Arcticibacter tournemirensis: one gene and its partner. The protein of the gene in region 2 binds, or shares a complex with, the protein of the main gene of each other region. Links are inferred from orthologs where the notes say so. Each region holds a gene or a part of one and is shown on either strand. Other genes may lie near its edges.

What was found.
Region 1: the proteins of dnaG (region 2) and dnaB are in contact, whole or in part, in a crystal structure (PDB 2R6A), measured with the Geobacillus stearothermophilus proteins. The link is inferred for Arcticibacter tournemirensis from one-to-one orthologs. Residues at the interface, in WP_049624496.1 of Geobacillus stearothermophilus: Lys456, Leu457, Leu458, Pro459, Ala460, Asn463, Ala464, Leu467, Leu535, Leu536, Ile537, Ala538, Gln544, Glu545, Asp548, Tyr549, His552; in WP_033016901.1 of Geobacillus stearothermophilus: Ser13, Glu15, Ala16, Gln18, Glu91, Leu92, Asp94, Ala95, Val96, Pro97, Thr98, Ala99, Ala100, Asn101, Tyr104, Tyr105, Ile108.

What each region holds. Positions count from the first base shown.
Region 1 is NZ_VFPL01000001.1:3,181,307-3,197,446, forward strand. What follows is about bases 12,347-15,279. They hold dnaB (replicative DNA helicase), read right to left. Parts: upstream 14,634-15,279; coding sequence 13,059-14,633; downstream 12,347-13,058. Other genes in these bases: chrA (chromate efflux transporter), read left to right, coding at 12,347-13,058; rlmB (23S rRNA (guanosine(2251)-2'-O)-methyltransferase RlmB), read left to right, coding at 14,891-15,279. In the rest of the region: BDE36_RS13430 (TolC family protein), read left to right, coding at 1-1,011; BDE36_RS13435 (efflux RND transporter periplasmic adaptor subunit), read left to right, coding at 1,019-2,236; BDE36_RS13440 (ABC transporter ATP-binding protein), read left to right, coding at 2,233-2,982; BDE36_RS13445 (ABC transporter permease), read left to right, coding at 2,989-4,206; BDE36_RS13450 (acyl-CoA thioesterase), read right to left, coding at 4,269-4,691; BDE36_RS13455 (metallophosphoesterase), read right to left, coding at 4,762-6,009; BDE36_RS13460 (sugar transferase), read right to left, coding at 6,038-7,126; BDE36_RS13465 (response regulator), read right to left, coding at 7,144-7,524; BDE36_RS13470 (citrate synthase), read left to right, coding at 7,905-9,194; BDE36_RS13475 (NupC/NupG family nucleoside CNT transporter), read right to left, coding at 9,348-10,622; BDE36_RS13480 (bifunctional nuclease family protein), read right to left, coding at 10,679-11,278; BDE36_RS13485 (tetratricopeptide repeat protein), read left to right, coding at 11,525-11,857; more of chrA, read left to right, coding at 11,883-12,346; more of rlmB, read left to right, coding at 15,280-15,652; BDE36_RS13505 (mannose-1-phosphate guanylyltransferase), read right to left, coding at 15,799-16,140. UniProt on the Escherichia coli protein: The main replicative DNA helicase, it participates in initiation and elongation during chromosome replication. Travels ahead of the DNA replisome, separating dsDNA into templates for DNA synthesis.
Region 2 is NZ_VFPL01000002.1:241,264-257,364, reverse strand. The notes cover bases 8,545-11,438. They hold dnaG (DNA primase), read left to right. Parts: upstream 8,545-8,980; coding sequence 8,981-10,897; downstream 10,898-11,438. Other genes in these bases: BDE36_RS22570 (glutaminyl-peptide cyclotransferase), read left to right, coding at 11,416-11,438; BDE36_RS22575 (YraN family protein), read left to right, coding at 10,897-11,256; BDE36_RS22585 (hypothetical protein), read left to right, coding at 8,545-8,880. Also shown: BDE36_RS22610 (DUF2891 domain-containing protein), read right to left, coding at 1-418; BDE36_RS22605 (TlpA disulfide reductase family protein), read left to right, coding at 546-1,685; purD (phosphoribosylamine--glycine ligase), read right to left, coding at 1,789-3,060; preprotein translocase subunit SecA, read left to right, coding at 3,225-6,536; BDE36_RS22590 (M20 metallopeptidase family protein), read left to right, coding at 6,541-7,725; more of BDE36_RS22585, read left to right, coding at 7,927-8,544; more of BDE36_RS22570, read left to right, coding at 11,439-12,462; pgi (glucose-6-phosphate isomerase), read right to left, coding at 12,521-14,167; BDE36_RS22555 (transglutaminase-like domain-containing protein), read right to left, coding at 15,419-16,101. UniProt on the Escherichia coli protein: RNA polymerase that catalyzes the synthesis of short RNA molecules used as primers for DNA polymerase during DNA replication.

The DNA of each region.
Region 1 (16,140 bases), on a different replicon or contig from region 2:
TGGACACTTTATAACGGCGGTTATCTGAAGACCAATATCAGGCAGCAGGATCTGTTGATGCAGCAGGCCAACATGAGCGTTCTTGAACAGGAAAACGACCTTACCCTCCAGATCACACAGGCATACCTCAATATTCTGCTTGATAAGGAGAGCGTCGTTTACTCGCGGGATTTGGTGTATACTTCGACTGCTCAACTGGAGCAGGCGCGGGAGCGTTACAAGGCGGGAAGTATAGCCCGCCGCGATGTGGTTCAGTTTGAAGCTCAGCTCGCAAATGATCAGTATACTCTTACTTCTTCGGAAAACGCACAGAGGCAGGATCTGCTGGCGCTTAAACAGTTGCTTCAGCTTCCGCACGAAACGAATGTGGACATAGCGAAACCTGATACTGTTATTGCTGAAGTGGTAATTCCGTCTCTCGAACAGGTGAGACACTATGCCCTGCAGAACCGTCCAGAAGTAAAAAACAGTGAGCTTGGGCTTCAGAGCGCCCAGCTCGGTCTGGACAAAGCACAGGCGGGCTATAAGCCTGCACTTACGGTCGGAGCAAACCTTGGAACAAGCTATGCCGGCAATAGCTCCTACAATGCCTCACTGGGCCAGCTCGGCGATAATTTTTCGCAACAGATCGGAGTGACGCTGTCGGTGCCAATCTTCACTAAAAGAACTAATAAGACAAATGTAGAACTGGCAAAGATTAACATTGATCAGGCAAACCTTACTTTAGAAAACACCCGTACCGTTTTGTCGCAAACTGTAGAACAGGCTTATATAAAGGCTGTTAATGCACAAAGTCAGTATAAGGCTGCGGCAGAGCAATTTCAGTACAGCAAGGAGGTATACCGGATTGCTAATGAAGAACTCAGGCTGGGGGCCGCCAATGTCTACGATTTTTATCAGCAGCGAAACTCATATGTACAGGCTTTACAACAGTATATACAGGCTAAGTACAACGCCGCTCTTTCGGTCGGTATATATGACTTTTACTCAGGAATTCCTATGAAACTTTAGTGCGAATATGAAAAAAAGCAAAAAAATAATTTTTCTGATACTGGGCCTGGTATTCATTGTGGTACTATGGCTGTTGTTCTTTAGAAAGAAGGAACAGGTTATTACGTTCGAGACAGAGAAGCCGCAGAGAGGCAGCATTTCTGAGTCAGTTACTGCTACCGGTACCATCCAGCCTGTAGATACCACTTCTGTGGGAAGCCGGGTGTCGGGAACCATCGAAGAACTGCACGCTGATTATAATTCGAGTGTGAAAAAAGGGGAGTTGCTGGCTGTTCTTGATCCTTCACTGATGCAGGCAACGGTTGATCAGTTTAAGGCGAGCCTGGCTGAAGCAAAAAGCAATCAGGTATACCAGGAAAGCAACTTCAACAGGCAAAAACAGCTCTACCAGACGGGCTCTGTGAGTCGTGCGGAATATGAACTGGCTTTGAACAGTTATAATAATGCGAAGGCGGGTGTCAGAAATATCCAGGCGCAGCTTTACTCGGCTCAACGGAATCTTTCATTTACCAAAATATATGCACCGGTAGATGGCGTGATATTAAACAGGACGGTAAGTGTAGGACAAACAGTTGCGGCAAGTTTTAATACTCCTACTTTGTTTACAATTGCTAAGGATATAACAAAGATGCAAGTTCAGGCAAAAGTGGACGAGGCCGACATTGGAAACGTGCAGAAAGGCCAGAGGGCAACCTTTACGGTTGATGCGTATCTGAAGGATTTGTTTGAGGGTACTGTTGAAGAAATCAGACTGAGTCCCGTAGTATCCTCTAATGTTGTAACCTATACCACAATCATCAATGCGCCTAACGAGAATAAGAAGCTGAAGCCGGGAATGACCGCAAATATCACCATTTATACGAAAGAATCGAGAAATGCACTTTTAATCCCGGCAAAGGCCTTAAAATATAGCCCTGATTCTTCACTTGGTCGTCAATACGTTGTTGTTCCCTTAAAGCATTCTTATCCTCATCCTGGTGGTAAATCAGGGGAAGCATCTCAGACGACAACCAACGACAATGAGGGGTACGTATGGATCTTGGATGCAAATAAAATTGTGCAGAAAAAAGTAAGCACGGGTTTAAATAATAATACGCAGGTAGAGGTGCTTAATGGGCTAAATGCAAACGACGTATTGATAACTGGCATGCAGAGCGGAGTTACTGCAGCTACTGGTGCTGCGTCGAGCCCATTCATGCCTAAACCTCCAGGAAGAAAGAAATGAGCAGGAAAATCTTAGAAATAGAGAACCTCAAACGGGAGTTTTTGGTAGGTTCTGAAGTCGTAAGGGCATTAAAGGGCGTTTCATTTAATGTCGAAGCGGGAGAGTTTGTAACGATTATGGGAAGCAGCGGTTCGGGGAAAACTACGATGCTGAATATTCTTGGTTGCCTCGATCAGCCTACAGATGGCAAGTATCTGCTGGATGGTGTCAATATTAAGGGACTTAACCGGAATGACCTGTCACGTTTCAGAAATAGGAAAATTGGCTTTATTTTTCAGGCCTATAATTTGTTGCCGAGAACGAGCGCCCTCGAAAATGTGGAACTACCACTCTTTTACAACTCTTTTGTTTCGGCAAAAGAACGTAGGGAAAGGGCGGTGTATGCACTCGAGGCAGTAAAACTTGCCGATCGTTTAGATCATACTCCTAACCAGCTTTCGGGCGGACAGCAGCAGAGAGTAGCCATTGCAAGGGCATTGGTGAACGAGCCGGTGATGATCCTTGCTGACGAGGCGACAGGTAATCTGGATACCAGGACTTCTTATGAAATTATGGCTCTGATGCAGGATCTGAATCAGCAACAAAAGAAAACGATCGTATTTGTGACGCATGAACCGGATATAGCTGGTTTCAGCAGCAGGACGATCATGCTGCGTGACGGGAGATTGCAGAAAGACAGTTTGAATGAAAGCAGGAAATCGGCCAGTGAAGCTTTAGAGTTACTGCCGGTTTCGGATGATTATTAGTAGATTATGAATCCGGCAAATTTGATAAGAATAGCTCTGAGAGCATTACAGCGCAATAAGCTGCGGGCATTTTTAACAATGCTTGGGATTATTATAGGTGTTGCAGCCGTTATTACAATGATGTCGATAGGTGAGGGCTCTAAGGAAAGTATTCAGACGTCCTTGTCGAACATGGGTTCGAATATGCTCACCATCATGCCTTCGAGCAACGAACCTGGGGTGAGAATGGCTGGGAGCAGCTTTCAAACCCTCACACTCAAGGACGCGGAGGCTATTCAGAAGGGAGCTACTAATGTTACAGCGGTATCGCCGCAGGTGGCTTCAAGCGGACAGGTAATAAAGGGAGCGCTTAACTGGTCGACCTCTATACAGGGAGTAAGTCCCGATTATCTGGAGATCCGAAAGCTGAGCCTGAAAGACGGTATTGTTTTTTCTGATGATGACGTCCGTTCTTCGGCTAAAGTATGCCTCCTGGGACAAACGGTTGTGAAAAATCTGTTTTCTACCGGCGAGGACCCTATCGGAAAGATCATTCGTTTTAATAAGATTCCTTTTAAGGTGATAGGAGTTCTATCGGAAAAAGGGCAAAGTAGCTTTGGGCAGGACCAGGACGATATTATCCTGGCCCCATATACGACGGTTATGAAACGAATACTAGCGGCAACCTATCTTCAAAGTATTTATACTTCTGCCAAAAGTGAGGCTGTTTCTGACGCTGCTACCGACGAAATAAGTACTATCCTGCGTCAGACCCACAGACTGAGGCAGGGTGAGGAAGATGATTTTGCTGTGCGGAGCCAGGCTGAGCTGATTAAGACGCTTGGTTCAACCAGCAGCATGTTGACCGGCCTTCTAACGGCTGTTGCAAGTATTTCCCTTGTTATTGGCGGGATTGGTATTATGAACATTATGTATGTGTCGGTTACAGAACGTACCAGAGAAATTGGCCTTCGCATGTCTATAGGAGCGCGGGGAATTGATATTCTACTTCAGTTCCTTATCGAAGCGATAATGATCAGCGTTACGGGCGGGCTGATCGGGGTTGTTCTGGGTGTTTCAGCCGCGCTGGGCATTGCTTCCGCTCTTAACTGGCCAACGATCATTTCGGAGTCGTCGATCATCATCTCCTTTATAGTATGTGCTCTGACCGGTATATTCTTTGGATACTATCCTGCACAAAAGGCATCGAAGCTCGATCCGATCGAAGCTCTTAGGTATGAATAATATCCTTAACGGTGCTTGAGAATCTTACGACACACAACCCGCAACATACAACTTACAAAACTCTAAATTGAGTATTTCTCAATCATTTCTTCCGTAACTTTTGCGCTCCTGCCTGTTTTAGTATCGATCAGGACATAGTCAAACCAGCCGTCGCAGCAAAGCTTGGTCGTTTTCTTGTTGTTGATTTTAAACTCAACGCGGCAGCCTTTGTCGTTTAATTCCGTGATGCCGGTCTCAATAATAATAATGTCGCCCATACCAAGAGGTCGTTTATAATCAACATATGCTGTTTTAACCACCCATCCATAGCCCTGGTTCAGAAATTCCTCCATGGGCATTCCATAGTATTGTTCCATTTGCTCGTACCTGGCTGCAAGGACATAGTCAAAATACTTACTGTTATGTACATGGTGAAACATGTCGATGTCATCGGGTCTCACTTTAAATTCTGTGCGAAACCTGCTGTATTTTTTTTCGGTGCTCATTTCTGAGTACAAAGTTGCTATATTGATCCGACTATTAAAACAAGGCTGAGCAATTTAAGCTGCTGTATTCTTAAACAAACTCAAAAACGGTTATTTCGGGGAGGATGCCCACCCTGCCCGGATAACCCAGAAAGCCAAAGCCCCGGTTTACGTAGAGCTTGTGATCGCCAGAGCCATATAGTCCAGCCCACTCTTTATAGACCCATTGAACAGGACTCCATTTGATACCCCCAAGCTCTATCCCAAACTGCATTCCGTGTGTATGACCTGAAAGGGTTAGGTTGATATCCGGATATTGTACTTTTACCTCCGCTTTCCAGTGACTGGGGTCGTGGCTCATTAATATTTTAAAGGGGTATTTTTCGGAGCCGGGGTAAGCCTTGTTCATCTGGCCGTATTTCGGAAAGCCTGCTTTCGCTCCCCAATTCTCGATCCCTAATAGCGCAATTTCGTCGCCATTCCGCTTTATCGCCACATGCTCATTCATCAGCAGCCGCCAGCCCAGTTCTTTGTGTATTTGCTTCAACCGGTGGAGGTTTTCCTTTTTATCAATAGCTGCCTGGCCCTGCGGATAGGTTCCCCAATAGTAGTCGCCATAATCGTGGTTGCCTAAAATGCTGTATACTCCAAGCGGCGCTTTTATCCTGCTGAACACGTCCATATATTCGTCCATTTCGACAGCCCGGTCATTTACAAGGTCGCCGGTAAAAAGAACCATTTCTGGCTTCTCTTTCAGGATGAGGTCAATACCTTTGTTTACGCTTTTTTTATTCTGAAGACTGCCGCTGTGGATGTCGCTGATCTGTATGAATTTCATTCCCCTGAAGCCGGATGGGAGCGAGGCGAACTTCAATTTTATGTGCCTTACCCTATACCGGTATTTGTTTGTATAACCCCATAACAAAGCTAAAAACAAGCCGCCGCCGATACAGAATCCCATAGATGTAAGAAGGACAGAGCGGTTTACCTCTATACCTGCCGTACCGCCGTTCTGTAGCGCTCTTGCTAACCATATTAATAGCCGGCGAAAATCATCTATAAAGAAAACAGCCAGGGCTGCGATCTTTGAAAGCTGCAACCCAGTCAGCATGGTAAACAGATCGTTCCGGAACTTTTTCAGGGTACTTAGCGATTGGATATAAGGGAATAACACCAGGGCGGAAATACTGAGTGCCGTCAGAAGCCAGTAAATCAGGTAAACCGTTGCACGCAGGCTTTCGGGAATGTTGCTGCAGATGAAGCGCAGTGCGCCGAATATGTACCAGTCGGCCAGTAACAGGAGCATGGAAATGATCCACCTCGAACTTGAACTTCTCATTTAAATTCTACTTATTCGGCAACCCGCGTTACACTTCTTCCTTTTGCAAAAGTGCTGGAAACGTCTTGAGGATGATTTTCATATCGAGCCAGAAAGAATGATTGGATGCGTAAAAATTATCCAGCTTCTTTCGTTCTCTTTCAGACATATCCATTTTACCTCTCTTACTTATCTGCCATAATCCGGTCAACCCAGCCGGACCGAGGAAACGGGTAGTCCACTCGTTAGATGTGAGCATTTCGGCTTCATAAAGTGGCAAGGGGCGGTTTCCGACCATCGACATATCACCTTTCAGTACATTGAACAACTGGGGAAGTTCGTCGATACTGGTATTGCGTATGAACTTTCCTATTTTCGTAATACGAGGATCGTCTTTGATCTTAACAAATGCGGCTTTCCCGCTTTCTTCAGCTGCGTACTGGTTGAGATTGCTTAGGTTGTTAATCTCTTTATCAGCGCCGCTTCGCATTGACCGAAACTTATAAAAATCAAATATTCTATAACCTGTACCAACACGCTTGCTTTTATAGATAACCGGGCCTTTGGATTCCAGCCGGATAAGTATCGCAATGATGAGAAAGAAAGGCGCCAGAATAAGCAATGATATGCCCGATACTAAAATATCGAAGATCCTTTTCGTGGGCGGTATGTTGTATACCACGTCTACCTGTTTGGAAAGTTCTGTAAGACGCGGCCTGATAAGTTTAAATTTAACGAGGAATATCAGCCGTTCGCAAAGATCCTCTGCGGGAAATGGGTAGGTGTAAAAGTCGTGGACCTTCAAAGTCATAGCTTCTGCCTTCCATGTTTTATTTGTAAAAGCAGATAAAACGACAATGATCATTCCATGCAGCAGATGGTTTGCTTTTATCTTACGTACGAATTCAATCCACAGACCATTATTATCCGCTTCGATAAGAAGGATGTCGGGTAATGTGAGCAGAGATTGTTCATTCAGATATTGTTCTATCGACTGGATATCGAGCTCAAACGGATCCATCTCGAACTGGTCCGCCAGTTGTGAAAATACAAAGTCTCTCAGTTCGGTACCTGCATAAACCACTTTTGCATTAACGCCCGTGCGGTGAGAAAGATTAATGTTAGGTGCCAAAATCATTAATTTTTGCCGTAAAATTACTGTTTTTCCAATGTTGATAGCAACGCTTCAATTCTGGATTTTAATGTAGCGGGATTAAATGGCTTCTCTAAAAAGCTCTCCACTTTAATCTGCATTTGATTTATCTTCTCTTCGAGGTTTTCAGCCCCCGACAAAAGAATAACCGGTGTATCTCTGTAATATCCGCTAATTTTTAAATTCCTCACAAACGAACTTCCGTCGAAATACGGCATCTGAAGGTCGGATATTATCAGATCGGGGTCATTCCCCTGGTCCAGCCAGTCAATCGCTTCAACACCGCTATTTTTTATTATAAGTTCATAATCCTTTGAAAGCACAAAGTTTAAGAGCTTTAGAATACTGATTTCGTCATCTACTACTAATATTTGCTTTTTCATTTGTTAGCATTACCCCTCAATTTGACAGTTTCCAAGATTACCGTTTGTGTTCGACAGTATACGGAAATAAAGTTGCAAAGTTCTACTAATGTAAATATTTATAAACATACTTCAAAGAGCTACCAGTTGGCAACTTTTTGGTTTTTGTTATAAACTTTGCGATAAATCTTACGATTTGTTAAAATATTTAAAATAAAATTTTACTTTTACTAAATATTGATTCTTATCAGGCCTAATAAATAGTGGAATTATTCAGAATCGATTAACCACTCTCCGCTAAAGTCAGAAGTAGTCGTTGCAAAAAAATTACAATACTCTGCTGAAAATAGGCGATGGGAAAGGTAGATTTATTTAATTTTGTGTTACAACATCCAAATTATATGTCAGAAACAGCTTCTTTAACTCTTGGTGATAAAACGTATGAACTTCCGGTAATTACTGGTACTGAAAATGAAAAAGCAATAGATATTTCTAAGCTTCGCGATCAAAGTGGTTACATAACACTTGATACTGGATTTAAAAACACTGGCGCCACTACCAGTTCCATAACCTTTCTTGACGGGGAACAAGGTATATTAAAATACAGGGGTTATCCTATTGAGCAACTTGCGGAAAAGGCTTCTTTTATTGAAGTAGCTTATTTGTTGATCTACGGAGAGCTTCCTACCCAGGCTCAGATTGACGATTTTCAATACAAGATCAGCCATCAGACACTTTTACATGAGGACATGAAGAAATTCTTCGATGCATTTCCTCATAATGCTCATCCAATGGGTCAGTTGTGCTCACTGGTTAGCTCTCTCTCGGCATTTTCACCTGAGAGTCTTAACCCGAATCCGACAAAAGAAGAGACTAATCTTGCGGTGATAAAACTGCTTGCTAAAATGCCCACCATCGTTTCCTGGATCTATAAGGGGTCATTGGGTGCGCCGTTTATCTATCCTCAGCATAAGCTTAAATATGTCAATAACTTTATGCACATGACCTTTGGCCGCTTGACGGAGGAAGTTATTATTGACCCGGTAGTGATAGATGCCCTTGATAAACTTCTTATTCTGCATGCTGATCACGAGCAAAACTGTTCTACATCTACCGTTAGAATGGTGGGATCTTCGGGCAGTAACCTGTATGCTTCTGTCTCAGCCGGTATTTCTGCGTTATGGGGACCTCTGCATGGCGGTGCCAACCAGGCGGTAATAGAAATGCTTGAGCGAATAAAGAATGATGGGGGTGATACAGAAAAATGGATTAACAAAGCCAAAGATAAAGATGATGATTTCAGGCTAATGGGTTTTGGTCACAGGGTGTATAAGAACTTTGATCCCCGTGCAAAGATCATTAAGCGGGCATGTGATAATGTTCTTGAGAAACTCGGAATTAACGACCCTATTCTGGAAATAGCTAAAAAGCTTGAAGAAGCAGCACTCCACGATCCTTATTTTGTGGAACGCAAACTTTATCCTAACGTCGATTTTTATTCTGGAATTATTTACAGGGCACTCGGGTTCCCGACAGAAATGTTTACAGTTTTGTTCGCCCTTGGCCGTTTACCGGGATGGATTTCCCAGTGGCTTGAATTGAGAGACAACAAAGAGCCTATAGGCCGTCCAAGGCAGATTTATACCGGCGAAACCAGACGGGAATATGTAGAGATATCCCAGAGAGGGTAAGGCGCAGTGGAGAGTTGAAGGTTGAAAGTTTAATGTAATAAGTAAAAAAAGCTGCGATGTCGTCGCAGCTTTTTTATTTAAAGAAGTTTAGTCGTATCGTTAACTTAAAACGTATGACTTTTCACTTTCCATTTTGAACTTTCAGCTTTCAACTTACAAAAGAATGCCTGCTATAGTTGCAGAAAGATAAGAGGCCAGGGTTCCGCAGATGAGTGCTTTGACTCCAAGCCGTGCAAGATCAGTACGGCGTTCGGGTGCGAGTTCGCCGATGCCGCCAACCTGAATGGCGATAGAGCTGAAATTAGCAAATCCGCATAACGCAAAGCTGGTTATGATGAGGGTTTTGGGATCTATTACGCCTTTCACTTTTGCCAGGTCGAGGTAAGCTACAAATTCGTTGATCACCATTTTTGTGCCCATCAGGGAGCCTGCAGTTTGAATATCTTTTCCGGGCACGCCCATTGCCCATGCAAAAATCGAGAAAAATGCGCCCAGTATCTGCTTGAGATTTAAAGTATGAACGTCAATGCCTATATAGGAAAGAGACACTCCTATATTACCGAGCCCCATACCCACCCAACCCAGGACGTAGTCTATCAGAGCAATGATGGCAATGAACCCAATAAGCATAGCAATTACATTTAAACCGACTTTTAAGCCGTCACTGGCTCCGTGAGAAATGGAGTCGACGAGATTTGCACTCGTCTTTTTGATTTCTAAAGAAACCTGGCCCTTCGTTTCTGACACCTGGGTCTCGGGCCAGACTATTTTTGATATCACTAAAGCTGCCGGCGCTGCCATAATACTGGCTGCCAGGAGGTATTCTGCTGGTACTCCAAGTGAAATATAGACAGCCATTACTCCTCCTGCTATACAGGCCATACTACCTGTCATTGATGCCAGCAGCTCCGACATGGTCATTCCTTTAAGATAAGGTTTGATCATAATCTGCGCTTCCACCTGCCCAACGAATGCACTCGCAATGTTCGATAGAGCTTCTGATCCCGAAACTCCCATTATTTTATAAACTGCATAGGCGAATACTTTCACGATGCGTTGCATAATACCAAGGTAATAAGCAACACTAACTAACACAGCGACGAAAATGATAGTGGGAATAATGCTGAAAAAGAAGATCATTTCATTGCCAGGCCCAAATGCTCTGCCCATAAACTCCCTGTTCACCAGGGGACCGAACACAAAGTCGGCTCCTGCCTGCGAAAAACTAAGGATTTTTGTGACGGCTGCTCCGAGCCAGGCAAAAATGTGCTTGCCCACAGGAACTTTCAAGATAAACACTGCCAGCAACAACTGGATGGCAATACCAGAAAACACAAGACGGTAGTTGATGGCTTTACGGTTGTTAGACATCAAAAATGCGATGGCAAAAATCAGCACGATACCAATTATGCCTGTAAATCGTTCCATAAATTATAAAAGGGGAGTATAAAGGTGTAATATATTGAGAATTGCAATTGCTATGATTATGAAGATTTTCTTCTGGACAGTTCGTCCCTTATTTTTACTGCTTTTTCGTATGCCTCTTCCGACAGCGCCTGCTGTAGTTTGTCTTTTAGCTCATCATCGCTCATGCTGGCGTAATTGACAGAGGATTCTACGACTTTTTCGTCTGCAGGTGTACCTTCCATATTTTCAAGGAAAACAAAGTCATTTCCTTCAATCATTATTCCGGCTGTCGATAAAATAAACTCGTATGTATGAATAGGACACTCAAAGCGTACCGCAAGTGCAATAGCATCGGACGTTCGTGCGTCTATTTCCATGGTCTTCTTCCCGTCGCTGCACACCAGCTTTGCATAGAAGATTCCATCAATAAGATTATAGATAATAACTTCCTGAATATTGATGCCGAACGATAAGGCGAAGGATTTAAAGAGATCGTGTGTTAAGGGCCGGGTGGGAGTCATTTTTTCTATTTCGATCGCTATGGCTTGCGCTTCGAACCCCCCGATGATAATTGGCAGCCGCCGTCGACCGTTCACTTCTCCCAAAACCAAAGCATAAGCTCCCGATTGCGTCTGGCTATAAGATAGTCCTACTATATCTAATTTAATTTTTTTCATGTCTCACTGGCCTTAACCTTCTGTGTTGCTTAAATTCTGCATTTTAAAACCTTACTAATATGTCAGGTATGTTCCAGGATAATCCTGTATCTTGCCGTTATTTGCAAAAGCCCTGCCAGGATATGGCATAGAAAAAGCAATGTTGTACTTTACCATTAGTAAATTTACTTTTGCAGTTGTTCGGAGAATAACATCAACGGATAATTTATTTTTTGCAAATTTAGTTTAAAAAAGCATCTTTTTAAAATGAAGGCAGCTCGTTTACAAAAGCTTTTGGAATTTTCTGAAAAAGAAACATCGGACCCTTTTCTAAAGTATGCACTGGCTACCGAGTATTTAAATCTTGGCGACACAGAATCAGCTCTGAAATATTTTGAAGACCTTGTCTTAAATCATGAAGATTATGTGGGGACTTATTATCATTTGGGTAAGCTATATGAGGGGCTGGAGAGAACCGAAGACGCGCTGAAGACCTATCAGAAAGGAATGGACGTGGCCAGCCGTGCCGGGAACACTCACACCCTATCAGAATTACAGGCAGCGTACAGGTCTGCAAACTTAAACTACGAGGACGACTGATTTGAATGCCAGAAAACTTCTTTTTTTGCGTGACGCCGCATTGTTCACGCTCACCGCATTCGGCGGACCGCAGGCACATATCAGCATTCTTCTGAAAGAATTTGTAAAAAAGAGACAGTATATCAGCGAAAGTGATCTTCTTGAGCTTAATGCATTTACTCAAATACTTCCCGGCCCTTCTTCTACACAGACGATTATAGGTATTGCTTATAAGGTGGGTGGGTTACAGATGGCGTTGCTTACTTTCCTGGTCTGGATCATTCCTTCCGCTACTGCTATGTGTCTTATCGCCCTGGCATATTCTTCTCTTGGCCAGAAGGAAAGGTTTGATCACGTTCTGCAATTTGTTCAGCCTGTTGCCGTTGGCACAGTAGGCTATGCCGCTTTCACTCTGGCCAGATCCGTTTTAAAAACGAGAACAACGATGTGGCTTGCAATAGGAGCGGTTATTGTAACTCTTATACTCAAAAATGCATTTGTGTTTCCTATACTTATACTCATTGGAGGAATCATTTCTTCAGCTCTGGAAACCACTGCAGAGGAAAATGCGCTGAGGGTAAAGTTATTTGCTGGGATTAACAGAAATAAAGTACTCTATTTCCTTGGTGTTCTGCTGGTATTTGCGATTCTCGGTGCAATTATAAATCAAACCTCGCCGTTCAGTTTACCTATTCGTCTTTTCGAAAATTTCTACCGTAACGGAATTATTATTTTTGGTGGGGGACAGGTGTTGGTACCGCTGATGTTTACCGAATTTGTCGAGATGAAACATTATCTTTCGTCAGAGCAGTTTATCACAGGGTATGCTTTTCAGCAAATCGTACCGGGGCCGACCTTTTCGTTTTCATCATTCTTAGGAGCAATGGCAATGAAAAATTCAGGCAGTGGAATAGGGGGGCAAGTTGTAGGCAGCATTGTAGCAACCCTCGGAATTAACTTACCTGGAGCGATCCTTGTATTATTTTTTGTTCCTTTTTGGAGTGACCTGAAAAAGATCACCAGAATAAAGAATTCTTTGTCGGGAATTAATGCTGTTGCTGTAGGCTTTATTATAGCGGCCTTTATATTCCTAATGAAACCGATAGGAGTGAGCTTCCTGTCTATGGGACTGGTGATCTCAACTTTTCTTATTCTATATCTAACCAACATCAGGACACCCTTTCTGATTATAGCAGGTGTTCTGATGGGTTTGCTGGTCTAGCTAGAATGGAGGTTCTTCATCTATATCATCCATCCTGGAGGGGCGGATGATAAAGTTGCCTGGTTTATCGAAATCGGATGAAGGCGCCATGCCGGCAAAAGGATCGGAACCTCCAGATAAAGCAGCTGAAGCTGAAAAGTCTTCTTCCAGGTCGGCGAACTTAACGTATTTACCAACGAAGCGTAAAGGAACGGTTCCGGTTTCGCCATTACGGTGTTTCGCAATGATTACTTCACCTACACCAATAGTCGATCGGCCCTCTTCATCCTCTGTTAATCCATAATATTCAGGGCGATAAAGGAACAATACCATATCGGCGTCCTGCTCAATGGATCCTGATTCACGTAAGTCTGACAACATTGGCTTTTTGCTTGCGCCAGGGCGGCTTTCTACTGCACGACTCAGCTGCGACAGCGCTATCACAGGAACATTCAGCTCCTTTGCCACAGACTTTAAAGCTCTTGATATACTACCAATCTCCTGTTCACGGTTTCCGCCGCCTTTTCCTTCGCCTTTACCATGCATCAGCTGCAAATAATCGACGATGATCATCTGAATATCGTATTGAGCTTTTAACCGCCGGCATTTTGCTCTGAACTCAAAAATATTGAGAGCGGGGGTATCGTCGATGAAGAGGGGGGCTTCGGTAAGCGTGCCGATCTTCGAATGAAGCTGCTGCCATTCCCACTCAGCAAGACTGCCTTTACGCAGTTTTTCCTGCTCAATTTCTGCTTCGCCCGAGATCAAACGATTAACGAGCTGAACGGATGACATTTCCAGAGAGAATACAACTACCGGCTTGCCAAATTGTACAGCCGCATTACGGGCACAACTTAAAACGAAGGCCGTCTTACCCATTGCCGGACGTGCTGCTATAATGACAAGATCGGAAGGCTGCCATCCTGAAGTCATCCTGTCAAGTGCGGTAAAGCCCGAAGGAACACCCGTTAACCCGTCAACTTTATCACGAAGCTTTTCGAGTGATTCGAGTGATTCACGCACGATGTCGTCCATTTTTCTCGTATCCCGTCTGAGGTTGTTCTGGGCTATATCGAACAGATTCTTTTCTGCGAGATCAAGAAGGTCGAAAATATCGGTAGTATCCTCATAAGCGTTGCTAATGATATCCGTAGAGATACGTATCAACTCACGCTGGATATATTTCTGAGAAACAATGCGGGCGTGAAATTCTATATTGGCAGCAGATACCACACGGTTGGTAAGCTCTGTAATGTAATAGGCGCCGCCGATCATTTCAAGATCACCTTGCTGCCGCAGTTGAGCTGTAACTGTAAGAATATCGACTGGTGATGACTTCTGAAATAAGGCATGTATAGCCTCAAATATTTTCTGATGACTTTCTTTGTAAAAAACTTCCGGCTTAAGAATATCTATTACGGCAGAAAGGGCATCTTTTTCAAGCATTAATGCACCAAGCACCGCTTCTTCGAGGTCTACAGCCTGGGGAGGAAGTTTTCCGAGGCCACTGACCAAATTGTTTAATTTGGTACGCCGCTCCGAAAAGGGCATAATTTTTCCTGAATAGTTGCCTTGATTTTCCTTTTCTAAACTCATCGTTGCAAAAGTACACAATAAGCTTGTTTTGTTTGTACACAAGGGCAGTTTTACACTTACTTATTTTTGTTAAAAAACCGCCTTTTCTATTCACAATTGAATGTGGAAAATATGTTAATAGTCCAGAAGATGAGGCTCTCAGCCTTATTTAGTTTATGTTAATAACTTTTGATTTTGTTAGAAACGAAATAAAAGCGACCGGGAAAAGCCTATTTCTGATTAAAATATCAGTACTTTGCATGCTAAAATTTTTATTAATGAACACTAACCCGGATAAGCCAGCGCAGGAAAACAACCAAATGGTGTTTGGAATCCGCGCGGTAATTGAGGCCGTAAAAAGCGGGAAAGATATTGAGTCAGTTTACGTGCAGAGAGGCCTTACAGGAGGCCTGTATCTTGAGCTGAAGGCTGTTCTGAAAGAACATCAGCTCGTCTTTCAGTCGGTTCCCATAGAGAAGCTTAACCGCATTACCCGTAAGAACCACCAGGGGGTTATAGGTATCATATCTCCGGTAACCTATCAGAACATTGAAAATATAATTCAGGAAGTGTATGAGCGGGGAGAAGTTCCCCTGATACTGCTGCTGGATGGCATTACCGACGTTCGTAATCTAGGCGCTATTGCAAGAACGGCAGAATGTGCCGGCGTTCATGCTCTTGTTGTTCCTGCAAAGGGTTCAGCCCAGATCAATTCAGACGCTATCAAAACGTCAGCAGGAGCGCTTTTTAAAATCCCGGTGTGCCGTCACGACAGTCTGCTAAAAGTATGCCGTTACCTTCGCGAGTCAGGCTTACAAATAGTGGCATGCACCGAAAAGACGAACGACTATCTTTATACTGTTAACTACACGGTTCCTACGGTTGTTGTTATGGGATCTGAGGAAAGCGGTATTTCATCAGAAATAATACGTACAGCTGATCATCTTGCAAAAATTCCAATGCACGGCGAAATAGCGTCACTCAACGTTTCAGTTTCTGCGGGAATCATTTTGTATGAGGTGGTCAGACAGAGAATGTGATTGCAGGTTGTGGGTTGTGGGTTGCAGGGATATCAATTAAAGAGCGGGGATATGGAGAAAGCCTGTAACAGGCTTTTTAAGTTTCCTGCATCGCAACCTCAACATTCAACTCACAACCCACAACCCACAACATACACCTCATAACTCTAAATGTATTCCGTGCCAAATTTCGATTTTACGTCTGAGACGATCTCTTTAACTCTTTGTTCCTGACTTTTGTGGCAGATCATTAAGGTATTATTTGCTTCCACAACGATGTAGTCATCCAGGCCTTGTAATACTACCAGTTTATCAGGCGGTACATTAACAATACAATTTGACGAATCGTACATCATGACTTTTTTCGAATGCTGTACAGCATTTCCGAGGTAATCTTTCTCTGAAAGTTCGTAAACAGAAGCCCAGGTACCGAGGTCGGACCAGCCGAAGTCTGTTGGCAAAACGTAAACATTTGACGCTTTCTCCATAATGCCATAGTCAATAGAGAT
Region 2 (16,101 bases):
TATTCTCCTTTGACTGGAAGATCTTAATTTCCCTGCTGATATTTTCGGTCGAAAGGTTCTGAGCTAATTTTTCTCTTGCTTCGGCGGCCTCGGGCAAGTCAGGAAACAGCTTCAGCAGGCGTACCAGCATCCAGTGTCCATGTACGCTTGAGTGCCAGTCGAAGCATCCATAAAATGCAGGATGATAAGAAGCGGGTTTCCCTAAAAGGGCGCTGTCGGTGAAAGTAATGCCGGTTTTATAAGGGAACTCCTGCTGCATGCATTTTAAAGGAAGTTTCGCAAGGTGAGAAGCACCTGCAGGGGTCAGGATATATTTGCCTTGCCTTATCTGATAATGAGCTTCCTGCGCTTCCGACATATGAGTAAAAATGAATGAGAAGGAAAAGATGGCGACAAATTTGAGAGACAACGAACGCATAATGCTAATATAGGAATAATTAGATTGTGAAGCGATAAGCGTAAGATTCTTCGTCAGGGACTGATATACGGAACTTCTATTACACTAAATTTCAACAATTTTCGTTTCTGCTTAATATATTTACAGAATGAAACGAACAATATTAATTGCAATGGCGGTGTTTCCTGCCATGTTATTTGCACAGAACGGCGCTTTTATGGTTAAAGGCAAAGTAGGGAAATATAATGCTCCGGCGAAGGTGTTTTTACTGTATTCAACTAACCCGGAAACGCAGGTTACCGACTCAGCCATACTGAAGGACGGTTCGTTTTCTTTTAAAGGGTCGGTTTCCGAGCCGGTTACCGGAGTCTTGGTGCTTGATAACAAGGGAGTAGGCTTGCAGAATGTTCGTCCGGAAAGCCAGCCGGATGTGCTTCGCTTTTATATTGAAAAAGGTGATGTAACAGTATCCGGTACCGATTCTTTATCGAAAGCTACGGTGACTGGTAAAACGAATGCAGAGAACAAAAAGCTCAGCGCTCAGTTAAAGCCGGTTGAAAGTAAGATGGCAGCCCTGAACGGCGAGTATAATGCTGCATCGTCTGAGAGCAAGCAGTCAGAACAATTTATGACGGCGTTGCGTGGTCGCTACGAAACCCTGATGCAAGAACAAAATGGTGTGTTGAAGAAATTTATTCAGGATAATCCTTCGAGTTATGTTAGTTTGACCGCTTTGAGAAACGTGGCTGGACAGTCGCAGAATCCTGCGGAAATAGAATCTCTAATTAACAGTCTTTCTCCCGCTCTTAAAAGCAGTGCGTCGCTAAAGCCGCTGATTCAAAATATGGAGGCTTTGAAGAAAACGGCTGTCGGCAGTCAGGCGATGGATTTTACGCAGAACGACCCCGATGGTAAGCCGGTAAAACTGTCGGATTTCAAAGGAAAATATGTTTTACTGGATTTCTGGGCTTCGTGGTGCGGGCCTTGCCGCCAGGAAAACCCGAATGTAGTAACTGCTTTTAACAAGTATAAGGACAAGAACTTTACCATTCTGGGTATTTCTTTAGACCGGCAAAACGGGAAGGATGCATGGTTAAAGGCGATTAAGGATGACGGCCTGACATGGACTCAAGTATCTGACCTGAAGTTTTGGCAAAATGAAGTGGCTGTAATGTATGGTGTTAGGAGCATACCAAAGAACTTTTTAATTGACCCTCAGGGTAAGATCGTTGCCACGGACCTTCGTGGGGAAGACCTGGAACGCAAGCTCGCAGAAGTACTGAATTAAGAGTTGAAAGTTTAGAGTTGAAAGTTCAGAGGTCAAAGTCAAAAGCCGCAAATTTCATTTGCGGCTTTTGACTTTGACTATATGCGATGGCTAACATAAACAGCTACAACAGGTCGAAGCCAATATCTGTTCTGAAATAACGGCCATCATAATAAATACGTCCTGCATCTGCTACGGCTTGCTGTACAGCATCGAACATCGTGTCCTGAACTGAAGTAACCGCCAATACCCTGCCCCCGGCAGTCTTTATCTCACTGCCGTCAGAAACGGTTCCGGCTTGGAAGACATGAGAATCGCGGATATTGTCGAGTCCCGCGATAGGGTTCCCTTTAAGATACTCTCCCGGGTATCCGCTGGCTACAAGCATCACCGTAGCAGCAGTTTTAGGAGATATCTTTAACTCTTTTTCTGCAAGGTTCTCCTGGGCTACTCCTAAAAGAAGATTGAGAAAGTCGCTCTCTATTCTCGGAATAACGCTTTCAGTTTCAGGATCACCCATACGAACGTTATATTCTATAACGAAAGGTTCTCCATTTACGTTCATCAAACCAATGAAGATGAATCCTTTATAATGGATTTGGTCGATTTTTAAGCCGCCTATGGTAGGTTTGATAATGTCATTTTCTACTTTTTGCATGAACGCTTCGTCTGCAAAAGGAACAGGGGATATAGATCCCATTCCGCCCGTATTTAGCCCTGTATCACCTTCACCAATGCGCTTATAATCTTTAGCTTCGGGAAGGATCTTGTACGAATGGCCGTCGGTGAGAACAAATACCGACAGTTCTATTCCGCTCATGAACTCTTCAATTACCACCGTGCTGCTGGCCTCGCCAAACTTGCCCCCAAGCATAGCGATAAGCTCGGCCTGAGCTTCCTCAAGAGTCTGGCAGATTAGCACACCTTTTCCGGCAGCTAGTCCGTCGGCTTTTAAAACTACGGGAAGCTTTTGTGTTTCAAGGTATGCAAGACCCTCGTTAATAGAATGCTCTGTAAAAGAAGCGGATGCAGCTGTAGGAATGAAGTGCCTGCGCATAAAGGCCTTCGAATAGTTTTTGCTTCCTTCAAGCTTTGCTCCTTCCTGATCGGGGCCGATAACCGGGATCGCTTTCAGTTTCTCATCAGCGAGGAAATAATCATGAATCCCTTTTACCAGTGGTTCTTCCGGGCCAACGACAACCATACTGATATCATTATGTAATACGAAATTTCCGATCCCCTGAAAATCAGTAACATTCAGGTTTACATTTGTTCCGTAGGCTCCGGTGCCGGCATTTCCGGGCGCTATAAACAACGCAGTGCAAAGAGGACTTTGGGTTATCTTCCAGGCAAAAGCGCTCTCTCTTCCGCCGGAACCAAGTAAAAGAATATTCATAAGCGCAAAGATAATGTTAAATCGTTGCGATTATAGTCTCCTTTTCTATTATCAACTCCCGAATTCTCTATTTAATTTACTAATTTTGATCGCTTGTATGCCAAATTGTCTTTCGAGGGTGGGTGGCGTAGTTATTGAGCAAAAGGAATTTTATTGAACAAACAATGTTAGGATTTTTAAGTAAATTATTCGGAAGTAAATCTGAGCGAGATATAAAGCTAATTCAGCCGTTGGTTGAGCAAATCAAAGCCGAGTATGCGAAGCTGGCTGCTATAAGCAATGACGAATTAAGGGAGAGAACTGTTACCTTTAAAAACAAGATTAAAGAAGCGCTTGCAGATATAGATGCAGAAGTAAGTTCCTTAAAGACAAAGGCAGAAGATCCTGAATTATCAGTACAGAATAAGACAGATATCTATGATCAAATAGATAAATTAGGTAAGGAGCGTGATAAGGAGCTCGAAAAAGTGCTGATGGAAATTCTGCCGGAAGCATTTGCCGTAGTCAAAGATACAGCGAGGCGCTTTACCGAAAATAAAACTATTGAAGTTACAGCTACCCAGGCTGATCGTGAACTTGCATCGCGCAAACCGAATGTGGTGATTCAGGGGGATAAAGCGATCTACCATAATACATGGACCGCTGCAGGTAATACAGTTACCTGGAATATGGTGCATTATGATGTTCAGCTGATCGGCGGTATCGTATTGCACCAGGGTAAAATTTCCGAAATGGCAACAGGGGAAGGTAAAACACTCGTTGGAACCTTACCTGCATATCTTAATGCTTTAGCCGGACAGGGTGTACATATCGTGACGGTAAATGATTACCTTGCACGACGTGACTCGGAGTGGAATGGCCCTCTTTTTGAGTTTCATGGGTTAACAGTCGATTGTATCGACAGGCATCAGCCGAACTCTGAGGCGCGCAGGAATGCTTATCTTGCCGACATTACCTTCGGTACCAATAACGAATTTGGCTTTGACTACCTTCGTGATAATATGACCCTTGCACCTGAGAATCAGGTACAGCGGAAGTTGCATTTCGCGATGGTGGATGAGGTTGACTCTGTACTTATTGATGATGCCCGTACTCCTCTGATTATTTCAGGACCCATTCCAAAAGGCGACGAGCATGAGTTCTACGAACTGAAACCGCGGATTGAACGACTGGTAAATGTTCAGAGAAACTATGTTACCAATGTGCTGAATGAGGCTAAAAAACTTATTAAAGAAGGTAAAACAGGGCCTACTGAAGGCGGGCTCGCTTTACTCCGCGCACACCGGGGGTTACCGAAGAATAAAGCTCTCATCAAATTTCTTAGTGAGCCGGGAATGAAGCAGCTCCTTATGAAGAGTGAGAACTATCATATGCAGGATCAGAACAAGGAAATGCCTAAGGCGGATGCTGAGCTGTTCTTTGTTATTGATGAAAAGAATAACCAGGTAGAGCTTACCGAAAAAGGAATTGAGCTGATCACTGCTTCAGGGGAGGATCCGGGTTTCTTTGTAATGCCCGATGTTGGTACTGAGATCGCTGAAATTGAGAAATCAGCTCTTTCAACAGAGGAGAAAATTGCACGTAAGGACGAATTGATGCGCGATTTTTCGGTGAAGTCTGAGCGGATCCACTCTGTAAACCAGTTATTAAAGGCTTATACTCTTTTTGAAAGAGATATCGAGTATATTATTGACGAGGGAAAGGTGAAGATTGTGGACGAGCAGACAGGTCGTATTATGGATGGCCGCCGCTACTCCGACGGACTGCACCAGGCCATTGAAGCGAAGGAAAATGTAAAGGTAGAAGATGCTACCCAAACATATGCTACGATTACACTTCAGAATTATTTCAGAATGTATCATAAGCTTGCAGGGATGACCGGTACCGCGGTAACGGAAGCTGGCGAGTTATGGCAGATATATAAGCTGGATGTTGTAGAGATCCCAACGAATGTCCCTACTTCGCGTAAGGACATGGAGGATAAAGTTTATCGCACCATGCGTGAAAAATACAATGCCGTAGTGGAGGAAATCACGGCATTGACCCAAGCAGGACGACCGGTACTGGTAGGTACCACGTCTGTTGAAATTTCTGAGCTGCTAAGTCGTATGCTTAAACTGCGTGGGGTTAAGCACAATGTGCTGAATGCCAAATTGCACCAGAAGGAAGCAGATATTGTTGCCGAAGCCGGTTTGGCTGGTACAGTTACGATAGCCACGAACATGGCAGGTCGTGGTACCGACATAAAGCTTGGCCCTAACGTTAAGGAAGCAGGTGGTTTAGCAATCGTAGGCACTGAACGACATGAGTCCCGCCGTGTTGACCGTCAGTTACGTGGTCGTGCCGGACGTCAGGGTGATCCAGGTTCGTCACAGTTCTTTGTGTCCCTGGAAGATAACCTGATGCGTTTATTTGGTTCTGAGCGGATCGCCAATATCATGCTTCGGATGGGAATTGAAGAAGGCGAAGTTATCCAGCACTCTATGATCACCCGTTCTATTGAGCGTGCTCAAAGGAAAGTAGAGGAAAACAACTTTGGTATACGTAAGCGTTTGCTGGAGTACGACGACGTGATGAACTCGCAAAGGACTGTGGTATACGCTAAACGCAGAAATGCGTTGTATGGCGAGCGCCTGGAAGTCGATCTCAACAATTCTTTCTATGATACCGCCGAGGATATTGTAACTGAATATAAAGAGACAGGAAACTTTGAAGGCTTTCAGTTGGAAGTGATACGGGTGTTTTCGGTAGATTCAGAGATAGACGAAAAGACGTTCGCCGATAACTCTATCGCGAAACTAACCGATCTCGTTTTCGATAAGGTTACTGAATATTATCAGCGTAAAAATGAAGCAATATCGCAGCAGGCGCTTCCTGTATTGAAACAGGTATTCAGTGAAAGAGGGGAGTTTATCGAAAATATTATTGTTCCGTTTACTGATGGTGTGAGATCTATACAGGTGGCTGCTAATCTTAAGAAAGCAGTAGAAAGCAACGGCCGTGAAGTATCCAGGGCGTTTGAAAAGACAGTTGTTCTTGCGCTGATTGATGATGCATGGAAAGAACATCTGCGTGAGATGGACGAATTAAAGCAGTCGGTGCAAAACGCGGTTTACGAACAGAAAGATCCCCTGGTGATCTATAAAATGGAAGCCTTCAACCTGTTTAAGCAGATGTTGGTTTCTGTTAATAAAGATATCGTAAGCTTCCTGTTTAAGGGAGGTATTCCGGTACAGCAATCTGAAGAAGTACGCGAAGCGAGGCCTCAGCCTAAACAGGATATGTCAAAACTAAAGGTATCAAAACCACAACTTGCTACAGTTGCAGGTGAAGGCGGGGCAGTGCCAATGGAGGATACGCGTGAACTTCAGAAACAGATGCCTGTCAGGCATGAACAGAAGATAGGAAGAAACGACCCTTGTCCGTGCGGAAGTGGAAAAAAATATAAAAACTGTCACGGTGCGGGTATAGAATAAAAGCATGTTAAAAGATAAGATCCGGGAATTATCCGGAAAGATACACGGCGATGTTATAAACCATCGCCGTTTTCTGCATTCAAACCCTGAATTGTCATTTCAGGAGTATCAGACTTCAGCCTTTGTGAAGGCCTATCTCGATGAGCTTGGAATTTCATGGCAGTCAATGGCTGATACGGGCATTGTCGCTTTGATCAGGGGCAGTAAACCTTCGGAAGAGGTAATTGCTCTCCGTGCTGATATGGATGCTTTGCCGATCACAGAAAGCAATGATGTTCCCTATAAATCGATCAACCCCGGTGTCATGCATGCTTGCGGGCATGATGTACATACATCGTCGCTTCTTGGTACGGCACGGATCCTTCAGACTGTAAGGGATGAGTTTGGCGGCACTGTAAAACTGATCTTTCAGCCAGCTGAAGAGAAGCTTCCCGGAGGTGCTAGTATAATGATAAAAGAAGGGGTACTTGAGAATCCCAAACCTCATGCAGTCATCGGTCAACATGTAATGCCCTTGATTGATGCCGGGAAGATCGGCATCCGTCCGGGAAAATATATGGCTTCCACAGATGAATTATACCTTACAGTTAAAGGTAAAGGCGGGCATGGAGCGCAGCCGCAACAGAATATTGATCCGGTTTTGATATCGGCTCATATCATCGTGGCCCTGCAGCAGGTGGTTAGCCGCATTGCCGATCCAAAGCTCCCTACGGTATTGTCTTTCGGAAAGGTGATTGCCAATGGCGCTACTAATGTTATTCCCGACGAGGTGAAACTTGAAGGTACCTTTAGGACGCTGGATGAAGCCTGGCGTGCTGAAGCTCATAAGCGGATGAAAAAGATCGCTGAAGGCATAGCTGAAAGTATGGGCGGTAGCTGCGATTTTCATATAATGAATGGTTATCCCTTTTTGGTGAATGAGGAAAAGCTGACAGCCATGGTCCGTGGGTTTGCTGAAGATTACCTTGGTAAAGAGAATGTATTGGATCTGGATATCTGGATGGCGGCTGAAGACTTTGCTTATTATTCGCAGGCGGCTGATTCCTGCTTTTACCGGCTGGGAATACGCAACGAAGCTAAAGGGATCACTTCTTCTGTTCATACTTCTACCTTCGATATTGACGAGGATGCTCTTGCAATTAGTACTGGATTAATGGCTTATATTGCCTTGAAGCGATTGGGAAACTAGGCGGGATGTGAATTGTTAGTTCAAAGTTGAAGGTTCAATGTTTAATGTTCAAGGGTGAAGGCTAAATGTACAGAGCGGGAATTGCGTGGGCTACAGTTGCCTGATACAGAATGCCGGGAGCTCGCAAAATTGGAATAGAAAGATGAGGACGTTAGGCTTTGACATATAATTTTAGATAACATGTACATTTACCGTAAGCTTATGCCTTTAAGATTGCTGACTCTGGTTTTGTTTTTTTTGACGATTGCTGTTATTGGCATGGCCCAGGAGGTTAAACGGTTTAATCCGGATACTGTACTTACCGTGAGGCTTGATTCTGCAGTTAATATAAAGGCCGAGCGAATTAACGTACAGACATTTATAAACAAAATTGTTAGTGATACCAGTTTTTACGAAGCTTTCCGACAGATGAAGCGATATAGCTTTACTGCTGAAAATCGTGTATTCACCTATGATAAGAAAAACAGGATAGAAGGAAGGATCTATCGTAAGATATTTCACAACAATAATGGCCCTTATAAAATGCAATTCCTGGTGAAGCAGGATAGTGGTAAGCTGCTTAAAAAGAACGGTAAGTACCAGCTTTATACTGTGGAGATGTTCGACTACATCTTTATGAATGCTTATAATTCTGATTTTGTTGCTTCAGGTGGTGCTACCACAAAAGCAAAGGGAGGAAGTAATGAATCTTATAAGGACAAGCTTAAAACCTTACTTTTTAGTCCCGGACGACCGATAAAAGGTGTTCCTTTTATTGGAAACAAAACGCAGATCTTTAGCGCCAACATGCGGCAGTACTATGACTATTCATTTTATAGCGGAACATATCTTGATTCTATACCCGTTTATACCTTCAGGGTTAAAGTAAAGCCGGACCTTTCAGGCTGGACGAAGGACGGACTCATGATCAAAGAGTTAAATACGATATTTGATAAGCGTACTTTACAGATTATGGGACGATCTGTAGAGATGCAGTATGATAATCTTGCCTTTGATTTCGACGTTAAAATGAATATCGAAATGGGTTATTTTGATGATGGAGAAACTCTTTTGCCCACGAAAATCAGTTACCAGGGCAACTGGGACATTCCTTTCAAGAAAGAGGAACGGGCCAGTTTCCTGATTCTTCATAAAAGCTATAAAAAAGAGAAGTAGCTCGGGAGACTGTTTATTCGGCCGGCTCCCCATGATAGTTCATAATTATGTCTTAAAGGTTGTGCATACTGCTAATGTCTCTTATTTTTGATTCTTTGTTATGATCGCTAAAGAAACCGTTGATAAGATACTTGAAGCCGCGCGAATAGAAGAGGTAGTTGGCGATTTTGTAGACCTTAAAAAAAGGGGGACAAGTCTGATAGGCCTTTGTCCGTTTCATGATGAGAAAACACCGTCCTTCCACGTGTCTGTTGGTAAGGGCATTTATAAATGTTTTGGCTGTGGTAAGGGTGGGGATTCTCTTCGCTTTATCATGGACCATGAGAAGTACTCCTATCCTGAGGCTCTTAAGTTTCTGGCGAATAAATACCGGATAGAAATTGAAGAAATTGAGCAGTCGCCCGAACAACAGGAATCTGACAACCGTCGCGAAAATCTCTATGTCATCTCTTCAAGAGCTGCTAAGTTCTTCAGGGAGACGATGTGGGAAACCGAAGAAGGGAAGACTATCGGGCTCGGTTACTTCCGTGAAAGGGGCTTCAGAGATGATATTCTTAAAAAGTTTGAACTGGGCTATTCTCCGGGCTCGTGGGACGCACTTATTGAAAAAACGCTAGCCGAAGGTTTTAAGGAAAGTGTCCTGGAAGATACCGGGCTTGCGATTCGAAATGATAAAGGGAAGCTTTATGATCGCTTCCGGGCGAGGGTGATGTTTCCGATACATAATTTCACGGGGCGGATCATTGGATTTGGCGGGCGTACGCTTAAAACGGATAAAAGTGTTCCTAAATATGTGAACTCACCAGAAAGTGAGATCTATCATAAGTCGAACGTCCTTTACGGTCTTTTCTTTGCGAAGAAGGCCATCAGGGATCTGGATAACTGTTACCTTGTAGAAGGCTATGCCGACGTTCTATCCGTACATCAGGCCGGGATAGAGAATGTTGTGGCTTCGTCGGGTACGTCTCTGACGACAGAACAGGTGAGGCTTATTGGCCGGTTTACAAAGAACATTACCATTCTTTATGATGGCGACGCAGCGGGAATCAAAGCTTCATTAAGAGGGCTTGATATGATTCTGGAAGAAGGCCTGAACGTGAAGGTCGTACTATTTCCCGATGGGCATGATCCGGATTCTTATGTTCATAAGATTGGAAGCTCTGCCTTTAAGACATATATTGAGAAGAATCAGAAAGACTTTATTCTGTTTAAGACTTCTATCCTTTTGAAGGAAGCTGGTTCCGACCCAATAAAGAAAGCGGGAGTGATCCATGATGTGGTTGAAAGTATCGCAAAGATCCCCGACGGAATTAAGGCTTCGGTATTTATCAGGGAGTGCAGCTCGCTGCTGCAGATGGAGGAACGGATCCTGATCGCAGAGCTGAACAAGCTAAGGCTTGGCAAGAGCAAGAAGGATCCGCGACATGATGCACCTGAACCTCTTCCTCCACCGGATGAGATGTATCCTGAGATAGCGGGAACCAAAGATTCGGATGAGGTACAGGAAAAAGAGATAGTACGCTTACTTCTTAATTATGGCCATGAGCTGGTGCATTGGGATGGCATCACCGACACGTATATTGCTCCTTATGTTATTTCGAACCTTGCCGACGTTACATTTGATGATCCTGCATGCAAAGCCGTCATTGATGAATATAGCAGGAGGATGGAATTGGGTGAGCTTCCTACCATTCAGGATTTTATAAAAAGTGCCGACGAAAAAATTACTGAGCTTGCGATCTCAGTTGTATCCTCACCGTACGTTCTAAGTGAGAACTGGTTCGCTAAACGGAAAATTTACGTCAAGAATGAGACTGAGAATATGCGGGCCACAATACTGGGAGGTATCTTCCATTTGAAAAAAAGGAAGGTCGACAGGATACTCCGTTCTATCAGGGATGAGATTCAGCAGGAAACAAATGAAGATAACCAGGCCATCCTGATGCAGCGTTATATGCGTGTGAAGGAAGTTGAGAAGGGGATTTCCAGTTTTTTAGGATCGGTAATTGTTAAATAATGGCTCTTCACAATCAAACCGGACGTAAAGGAGAGGAGATAGCCACCCGGTTTTTGATGGATAAAGGTTATAAAATACTGCATACAAACTGGTTTTACGGCAAGGCTGAGGTGGATATTATCGCAGCGTACGATCGGTACATTGTTTTTGCTGAAGTCAAGACGCGGAGTTCGACTGATTTTGGACAACCAGAAGAATTTGTTTCTGTGTCAAAGCAAAAGCGTTTACAATGGGCTGCCGAGGGATACATTTATCAGCATAGCTATAATGGGGAGATTCGTTTTGACATCATATCCGTTTTGTTTGATTCGAAAGGGGCATTTACTCTAAGACATATAGAGGATGCTTTCTGGGGCTAAACAATGGAAGGTGGACAATTGACAAGGGACAGTTGGGTTTAAGTTAAAGAGTTGAAATAATAGAAGGCCAGAGAGGGATTTTTTTACTTTGTTCGGCAATTTTTGTTATTTAGTATAGGTTCTTGAGTCTCACTGTATGAGACTGCTAAATTTGTTTAAATGAAAAGAGTAATCATTGTATTATTTATATCTGTTCTGATCGTCGCTGCGTGCAAGACTCAAAAAAGCAGTTCGGTGTATTTCCTGTCGCCTGAAGAGGGACGTTCGGTGCCAAGGGGGCAAAATGTGACCTTAAAGATAGATGCAGAAAGTGGTTCTTTTGATTCAATCGCCTACCTTCTTGATACTGTTTTTATAACATCGCGAAAAGACACATCGTCGGTAAGCGTTCAAACATCCGACCTGTCGCTGGGAATTAAGGTTTTAACGGCGAAGGTTTACGAGGGTGCCGAGTATAAAGAAGTAACTACGAATATTGTCCTGCTCCCAACTGAGGTTCCCGTACAATACAAATATGAGGTTGTTAATACCTTTCCTCATGATACTTCTGCCTTTACTCAGGGGCTTGAATATCATGACGGTATTTTTTATGAGAGCGATGGAATTCAGGGGGAATCGAGCCTTCGTAAAGTGGATCCGACGAGCGGAAAAGTTCTGAAAAAGATTGATATGCCCGAAACAATTTTTGCTGAGGGACTGACAATTGTTGGAGATAAACTGATTCAGTTGACCTGGCAAAACCAGATCGGAATTGTTTATAATAAAGATACATTTGAGAAGCTAAGGGAGTTTCCTTACCAGGCGAGTCAACAAGGCTGGGGCCTATGCTATGATGGCAAGAACATTTACAAGTCAGATGGAACGAACAGGATCTATACTCTCAATAAAGATACTTATCTGGAGGAGGGGTATATTGAGGTATACAGCAATAAAGGAGCCATAGATTCTCTGAATGAGCTCGAATATATTAATGGTCGTATATATGCCAATGTTTGGGAGAGAAACACCATTGTCATTATTAATCCATCAACGGGAGTGGTAGAAGGGGAGCTGGATTTGTCTGATCTTTACCCGTTAGAGTCGCGCAACCCTACCGCCGATGTTTTAAATGGTATAGCCTGGGATGCTGTAGGGAAGCGATTATTTGTTACCGGCAAAAGGTGGGATAAAGTATTTGAGTTACGGGTCGCAGGCCCTAAGTTGTAGGAAATATCACAGTGATAATGCCCCATAACTCAGAGTCTATAACCCGTAACTCAAAAAACTAGCGCCATGCTTTATATTGGTTGATCAATCCGTTCGTGGATGAATCATGTGTCTTTACAGCATCCTTACCCTGCAGTTCAGGAAGGATCTTGCTCGCCAGTTGCTTACCTAATTCAACTCCCCACTGGTCAAAACTGAAGACATTCCAGATAATTCCCTGAACAAAGATTTTATGCTCATACATGGCAATAAGAGATCCGAGTGTTTCGGGACTTACCTTTTTAACCAGAATCGAGTTTGTTGGCCTGTTGCCCTCAAAAACTTTAAAGGGAGCAAGTGCAGCAACTTCTTCTTCCGATTTTCCCGAGGCTTTTAACTCTGCTACTACTTCCTCTTCTGTTTTGCCGTTCATTAATGCTTCTGTCTGGGCAAAAAAGTTTGATAAAAGTAGTGTGTGATGAGTACCTACAGGGTTATGTGACTGAGCCGGCGCAATGAAATCAGCTGGTATCAGTTTAGTCCCCTGATGGATGAGCTGATAGAAAGCATGCTGACCGTTGGTGCCTGGTTCTCCCCAAATGATCGGACCAGTTTCATAGTTCACTCTCTGTCCGTTACGATCAATGTATTTTCCATTACTTTCCATATCACCTTGCTGAAAGTATGCTGCAAAACGATGCATATACTGGTCGTAAGGAAGAATAGCCTGGCTTTCAGCCTCGAAGAAATTATTGTACCATACACCCAGCAAAGCAAGGATGACCGGTATATTTTGTTCAAATTCTGTTTCACGGAAGTGCCTGTCCATTGCATGCGCTCCTGAAAGCAGTGCTTTAAAGTTGTCAAATCCGATGCCTAAAGCGATGGAAGTACCAATAGCGCTCCATAAAGAATAACGTCCGCCTACCCAGTCCCAAAACCCGAACATGTTTTTGGTATCGATTCCGAAAGCGGCAACAGCCTTCTCATTGGTTGAGAGAGCAGCAAAATGTTTTGCTACGTCGCTGTCGGATGCTCCTTCCTGCAGGAACCAGTTTCGTGCTGTATGTGCATTCGCCATGGTTTCCTGAGTTGTGAACGTCTTAGATGCAATGAGGAACAAGGTAGATTCGGCCTTTACCTTTTTTAATGTTTCAGCAATATGGGTGCCGTCAACGTTTGATACGAAGTGAAGGTTGAGGTGATTTTTGTACGCCTTTAATGCTTCTGTTACCATTACCGGACCCAGGTCTGAGCCGCCTATTCCTATGTTGACAATATCAGTGATCGTTTTTCCTGTATACCCTTTCCATTCGCCGGAAATTACAGAATTACTGAATTGTTCCATTTTCCGGAGAACCTCATTTACTTCCGGCATTACATCAACGCCGTCGACCTTCACCGGTTCGTTCCACTGATTCCTTAATGCCGTATGAAGTACTGCGCGTCCCTCGGTTTCGTTAATAACTTCACCGGTAAACATCGCTTCAATGGCTTCTTTTAGCCCGCATTCTTTGGCAAGCTGAATAAGAAGGGCTATGGTTGTTTCATCAATCCTGTTCTTGGAGTAATCGAGCAGAATTTCGTTAAATTTAAGGGAGAACTTTTCATATCTGTGCGGGTCTTCTTTAAATAGATCGCGCAGGTGTTTCTCGCTGATCTCAATAAAGTGGTCAGTAAGATATTGGTAGGACTTTGTTTCGGTAAAGTTTACTTTAGGAAGCATAGCTGTTTAATTTTCAGCGAAGATATAACTCCTTTTTGGGCGGGGGAAATTTTATTGGGAAAATTGCATTGATGAGAAGATGCGACGCCTGATTTTCATCGCTCGTCAATAAAAGCGTTGCCGCAGAAAGAGGAATAGCCGCTTTATTATTACCTTTGCAATTATGACCAAAGAACAATTAACAGACTTGAGGGATAGATCTGCTACCCTGAGGAGGCATCTTTGACATCGACCGGAAGCTTGATGAATTGCACCAGGAAGAAGAACTAACGCTGACTCCTGATTTCTGGGACCGGCCAAAGGAGGCCGAGAAGGTATTACATTCTATTAAATCAAAGAAGGTCTGGACCGAGGGGATTGTAGCTGTGGAGGCTGCGGTAGACGATGTTGCGGTAATGTTCGACTTCTTTCAGGCGGGGGAGGCATCTGAAGCGGAATTGAAGGAGCAATATCAAACTGCTCTGAAGAAGCTCGAGGAGCTGGAGTTTAAAAATATGCTAAGTTCCGAAGAGGACCAGCTAAATGCTGTCCTTCAGATCACAGCAGGAGCAGGAGGAACTGAAAGTTGCGACTGGGCGAGTATGCTTATGAGGATGTATATCATGTGGGCTGAAAAGAATGGTTATAAGGTTGCCGAGCAGGATTTTCAGGAAGGTGAAGTCGCCGGAGTGAAATCTGTGACGCTCCAGATCGAAGGAGATTTTGCCTACGGATATTTGAAAGGGGAAAATGGTGTGCACCGGCTGGTGAGAATTTCTCCTTTCGACGCTAACGCTAAGCGTCATACCTCCTTTGCATCTGTATATGTATATCCTCTGGTTGATGATACCATAGAGATAGAGGTAAACCCCGCAGATATCGAATTCGAGACGTTCCGTTCAGGCGGAGCCGGAGGACAAAATGTGAATAAGGTTGAGACTGCGGTGCGTTTATATCACAAACCCTCTGGAATAATTATTAAGAACCAGGAATCGCGGTCGCAGCTGCAAAATAAGGAAAATGCCATACGCCTGCTTAAATCACAGTTGTACGAGGCGGAACTCCGGAAACGTATGGAAACATCAGCTGCAATTGAGGGGTCGAAGAAGAAAATCGAATGGGGCTCTCAGATCAGAAACTATGTACTTCATCCTTACAAGTTAGTAAAGGATTTACGGACAAACTACGAAACATCTAATGCACAGGCGGTACTCGACGGCGATCTGAACGATTTCCTGAAAGCGTACCTGATGGAGTTTTAACAATACAATGCTAATCGCCGGCACTGGGAGTTTCCAGTGCTTCGAGCAATTCGCCGACCTCTCTGACTTTTTCTTCGTAACCAAGCTTTAAATAAGACGAGGTGAGGTTACGAAGGATCCTTTTGATGATGTCGGCATTGGTGCAGGGCTCATAAAATTGTTTTTCGGGACTCAGATTAAGCTGCTTAAGGAAAGAATCAACATCTCTTTTCCCAAAAATAAAGCCTTTGTTGAATGCGTTAATGTAAAAAAGAACTTTTTCATCAGTATCTTCTTTGCTTTCGTCCACATAAGCAAGTATGAAATGCTGGGGCAGGTTTACGCCATAAACGGGTATATCTAGTCTTTGCGCTATGACCGAATAGATCAGAGCGAGCGAAATTTGATTCCCTCTTTTTGTTTCGAGCACCTGGCTGATATAGGAATTCTGAGGATCCTGGTGATTGGTCGTATTGCCAGAGAATCCGTAAATGTTATAAAATACGTGATTTATCAGCTTTACCTTTTCGATAGCACTCATGTCGTACAAGATTTGCAGCCAAACTTCACGCTTAATATCTTCAATCTGGTTGATTATCTTCTGAGGGTCTATGTCGGGGTACTGGTACTTATTAATAATAATAGCACCCTGCAGGAGATCAAAAGCGCCTCCATTATACCAGAGGGACAGTTCTCGTTTAACCTCGGAGAACT